Regions from separate parts of the Paraburkholderia sp. FW306-02-B genome, predicted to be linked through region 2. Evidence: riboswitches for the same ligand, from Rfam matches in the RefSeq annotation. Region 2 holds a riboswitch; the other holds the start of a gene.
What was found. Region 2 has a riboswitch for manganese ahead of AC3WOG_RS26335 (sodium:calcium antiporter). Riboswitches for the same ligand answer to the same signal wherever they lie in the genome.
Positions count from the first base shown of each region.

Region 1: another riboswitch for manganese. It lies ahead of AC3WOG_RS16235 (TMEM165/GDT1 family protein); the one in region 2 lies ahead of AC3WOG_RS26335 (sodium:calcium antiporter).

Region 1 covers NZ_JBYSXZ010000001.1:3,667,200-3,669,585, reverse strand. The annotation lists gene AC3WOG_RS16240 (DUF4136 domain-containing protein) at 6-698, shown strand; gene AC3WOG_RS16235 (TMEM165/GDT1 family protein) at 848-1,420, opposite strand; yybP-ykoY riboswitch at 1,427-1,647, opposite strand; gene AC3WOG_RS16230 (beta-ketoacyl synthase chain length factor) at 2,230-2,386, shown strand, end outside.
Region 2 covers NZ_JBYSXZ010000002.1:1,169,780-1,172,165, reverse strand. The annotation lists gene dmeF (CDF family Co(II)/Ni(II) efflux transporter DmeF) at 1-454, opposite strand, end outside; gene AC3WOG_RS26340 (metal/formaldehyde-sensitive transcriptional repressor) at 463-738, opposite strand; yybP-ykoY riboswitch at 858-1,024, shown strand; gene AC3WOG_RS26335 (sodium:calcium antiporter) at 1,105-2,115, shown strand; partial or broken gene AC3WOG_RS26330 (chromate transporter) at 2,216-2,386, shown strand, end outside.

The sequences.
Region 1 (2,386 bases), on a different contig from region 2:
AGACCATGAACATCGATCGATGGACCCGCCGCGCCACGCTGCTGCTAGCGACGCTGACGGTGCTGCTGTCCGGCTGCACGACCTACGTGACCACCCAGGTCACGGCCTTCTCCGACTGGAGCGGCAACGACGCCACCCGGACCTATGCGTTCACCCGGGCGGCGGATCAAAAGAACAACCTCGAACTCTCCACCTACGAGCGCATTGTCGCCAACGAACTCGCGCCGCATGCGTTCCGTCAGGTCGACGCATCGCAGGCGCGTTATCTGGTCGGGCTGTCGTATGGCATTCGCTCGGACATGGTGACGGTGGCCGAGCCGGTCTACTACAACCCTTGGCCGGCGCCTTATTGGGGCCGGCCGTTCGACCCGTGGGGACCGTGGGGGCCATACCCGGTCGGGTACGTGAATCAGAGCTACCCGATCTATACGCATCTGCTCGGCGTGCGGATCACCGAGCGTACAACCGGCAAGGAGGTCTATAACGTGACCGCGCGCAACTCCGGCGGCGAATCGTCGTTGGTGCGGGCCATGCCTTATCTGGCGCGCAGTGCGCTGGCCGACTTCCCGCTCGGCAACGGCGTCGTGCACACGGTGAAGATTCCGCTGGACAAGGACGGCGGGGCATCGAACGAGGTTGCCGGAACGGGCGCCGCGCCTGCCGCAGCGCCGGCGTCAGGCGCGAAGGTCGTGCAGTAAGCGAGCGCCTCGCTTAACTACGCGCGCTGCGGCGCAACAAAAAAGCGGCCCGGCAGGTCATCCTTGCCGGGCCGCTTTGTTTTGCCGCTTGCTTGTGAGGCTGGCGGCCACCGCACCGCCACCGCCACAGTCACTCATGGCCGCCCCGCTTAAACGCCGACGCCGAACAACGCCATCGTCCCCAGAATCACGAACATCACGGCGGCGATGCCGTGTACGAGCTTGGTCGGCAGCTTATGGGCGAAGCGGTCGCCGAGCAGGATCGCCGGCACGTTGGCGATCATCATGCCGAGCGTCGTGCCCGCCACCACACCGAAGAAATCGTGAAAGCGCGCCGCGAGCGCGACGGTCGCGATCTGCGTTTTGTCGCCCATTTCCGCGAGAAAGAAAGTCACCACGGTCGCGCCGAACACGCCGAAGTGCGTGCGGTTGGTGCTGGCTTCTTCGTCGTCGAGTTTGTCCGGCACCAGAATCCACAAGCCCATCGCGATGAATGACGCAGCCAGCGCCCAACGCATGATGGTTGGCGTGAGAAGCGAGCCGAGCCACGCGCCGAGGGCGCCGGCGCAGGCATGATTGACGAGGGTGGCGACCAGCACGCCGAGAATGATCGGCAGCGGCTTGCGATAACGGGCGGCAAGGACGAGCGAGAGCAATTGCGTCTTGTCGCCGATTTCGGCAAGCGCGACCGCTCCGGCCGAAATGAGAAAAGCGTGATCCACGTTTTGATTTTCCCCGGGCCGAGATATGAACGAGCGACGACCCACGACACGCCGGGCCCTCTTGCGGCGCGTGTGGATCATCGGTCTCGCCAGGCCAGAGGCTGCGGCTGCCATGGCCGTACAGGCCAAGTCTGTTGACAGGCGCCCCCGCGAATCGCACGCTCGACGCACCCAGATCACAGCGGCGCGGACGTGTCGCGGGGCGGCTACTCCCCAATGAGGGACGGAGTATAACAGGCCAGAATGGGCGCGACGCCTGAATCCGGCACTGCCGCCATCCATAAAACGCTGTAGCAGTCCATTTTCGTAAGCCGAGCACCCGTGGCGTGTAGCCACCGCGGCGAGCGGAATCGTCGAAGTGTGCCGAACTGAAACAGAGATGGAGAAAGGTAAATGAAAGAATGCGTGCCCGCGTTTGCCGGGCGCCCAGCAGGACAGCCCGGCGCAAGAGGCTTTCCAGCGCAATCGCGGTGCGCGCAAGTGCCGCGGGAGTAGCGGATGGCTGACGTCAAGCCACCCGTCGCACCCGCGATACGGATACAGATGGATACGTCTTTTGTGGCTGATTTAATCCACAATATTCAGTATGATTCCGGCGACCACAGGGAGCCTTGAACAATCCACCGTAAAAGCGGCAATGGCGGCTCAATAATTGGGGCCGTGTGCCGTTAAATCGCTGAACCTTATAAGAAGATTGGATTGAGCCCCGTTTGGAGATTGCCGGTCCGCGCGGCGCGCACATGCTGTGACGGCTGTGTTTCCCGTCAGGCATCCTCAGCCTCTCCTCGCTTCTACGCGCGAACACCGATATGCCCGATCTGCACTGGACCATTCCGGTCGCTCGCTGGTCTAGCTGGCCTGCTGCCGCATCTGCCGTACCCGATATCGGCTTTATCGAGCCGATCGTGCGGCGTCGCCTGAGCACTTTGTCCAGGATCGCCCTGAAGGTGGCGCATGATTGCGTGG
Region 2 (2,386 bases):
TCAGCAGCCACACGCTTGCCAGGTTAACCAGCAGGCCGACCACCGCGATAGGAATCGCTTCGCCGAAGTGAATCGGTACCGGCGACAGAAAGCGCGAGACCGCCTCGTAGCCGATCAGCATCGCAATCATCGCGAGCACGATGGCACTCGTGAAACCCGCGAGGTCGCCGAGCTTGCCGGTACCGAACACGAAGCGGGAGTCGGTGGCGTGTTTCCGCGCGTAGGTATACGCAAGCGCTGCAATCAGCATCGCGCCAGCATGCGTCGACATGTGCAGGCCGTCGGCAACGAGCGCAAGCGACCCGAACATACTGCCGCCGACGATTTCAACCAGCATCATCGCGCTGCACAGTGCGATCACGGCCCACGTCTTGCGCTCGTTCTTTTCGTGGCCTGCACCCAGAAAGATGTGGTCATGCCCCGCGCCGAACGCGGCGTTTTTGAAATCACTCATTTTTGACTCTACTTGAAATAGCTGTGTACGACTTCGATGAGCTGGTCGGTCGCACTGCCTGCCGGCTCTTCGTTGGGGTCTGCATCGACGAGATGGGTGCGGATATGGTCTTCGAGCACGACCGCCAGCAGGCCGTTCATCGCGCCGCGACAACTGGTGATTTGCTGCAGCACGTCGACACATCCGCGCTCCTCTTCCAGCGCGCGTTCGATGGCTTCGACCTGTCCCTTGATGCGGCGAACCCGGTTGAGCAGTTTCTGTTTCTCGCGAATGGTGTGGCTCATTGATGACCTCCGATATACCGTGGGGGAGTATATCTAATATAGGGTAGAGGGGTATATCAATTCATCACGACGGAAAGCTTGTTGAAAGAATATAGTTGCGTTAGACTCCGCTTCGTCTTTTGGGGAGTAGCCTTCCTTCCGCCCCGGAAGGAGAGTGCGTCAACATACTCGGCCTGTGGCCGTGGCGCACTCGACCGGTTCGGTTTGGCGAGACCATGGGCGCATTGCGTCGTTCCTGGTCGGACGGCGGCGGATGCGCCATGGTTCGTCGACGTCCGACCCCGGAGGGCCCATGTGCTTCCCAATTCCCCGCTTCAACCCCACCCGATTTGCGCTCGCGCCTACTCGCTCAGGCGGAGGTGCCGCATGACGCAGCTGTTCTTTGAACTGGTTCTCATGCTGGCCGTCATCCTGGTCGCAGCCGAGGTATTCACGAACGCGCTGGAACATCTGGGCGAACGCCTCAAAATTTCCGAAGGCGTGACCGGTTCGCTCTTTGCCGCCGTGGGGACCGCACTACCTGAGACGATGGTGCCGTTGCTGGCGCTGGCTGGTGGCACGTCGAGCAGAAGCGTTAACGAAGAAATCGGCGTCGGCGCCATCCTCGGCGCACCGCTGATGCTGGCCACACTGACGACGTTCCTGATGACGCTCGCCATCGTTCGTACACGCGGTTTGCAAGGGACCGTTGCGCCGGAGCGAACCGGGTTCGTCCGCGACATGAACTATTTTCTTGCCGCGTTCGGGCTCGCCGCTGTGGCGATGTTTGTGCCGCACGACGAGTGGTACGTGCGCGCGCTATTTAGCATTGGACTGGTCGGTATCTACGTGCTGTACGTTGTGGTGACGTTCCGTGCGTCGGAGAAGCTCGTCGAAAGCGGACATGGCACGGAAGCCCCGGGCACCATGTTTCTGGCGCGACTTGGGGTTCCGGTCAACCTCCTGACCATCATCGTGCAACTGGCGGTCGGCGTGGCGCTGCTCGTGGGTGGCGCAAAAGGCTTCATTCACGGCGTGGAAGGCGTGTCGCATGCGCTTGGCATCTCGGCACTGCTGCTGTCGCTCATCATCATTCCGATTGCGACGGAACTGCCCGAGAAGGTGAACAGCATCCTGTGGATTCGGCGCAAGAAGGACACACTGGCCTTTGGCAACATCACCGGAGCCATGGTGTTTCAGGGCACGCTGTTACCCGCCATCGGCATCATGCTCACGCCTTGGGAGCCACGGGTGGAAGTGCTGACGGGCGTCATCATCACACTCATTGCTGCGGCCTGGCTGCGTTTGAACGCAAAAGCGGGCGGCCTGGCAGTCCGGGCATTGCTGCTCAACGGACTGCTTTATGCGGGCTATCTGTTCATCACGTTGACGCGATAGCGGGAGCTCCGCATCGCCAGATACGCTGGCGCGGGAAGCGGTTCCTCATCTGCGTAAGCATGATGGCCGGCGCTGAAAAGGCCGGCCCTGAAAAACGCCCATGAGCACCGTCATGCACACCGCGCCAACCTATACGCCAGGTCAACTGCTCCGCTACATGTTGCGCCTCGGCACCGTCGGCTTCGGCGGCCCTGTTGCGTTGGCCGGCTACATGCGCCGGGACCTGGTCGAGCGATGGGGCTGGATTAGCGAAGCGGACTACAAGGAGGGC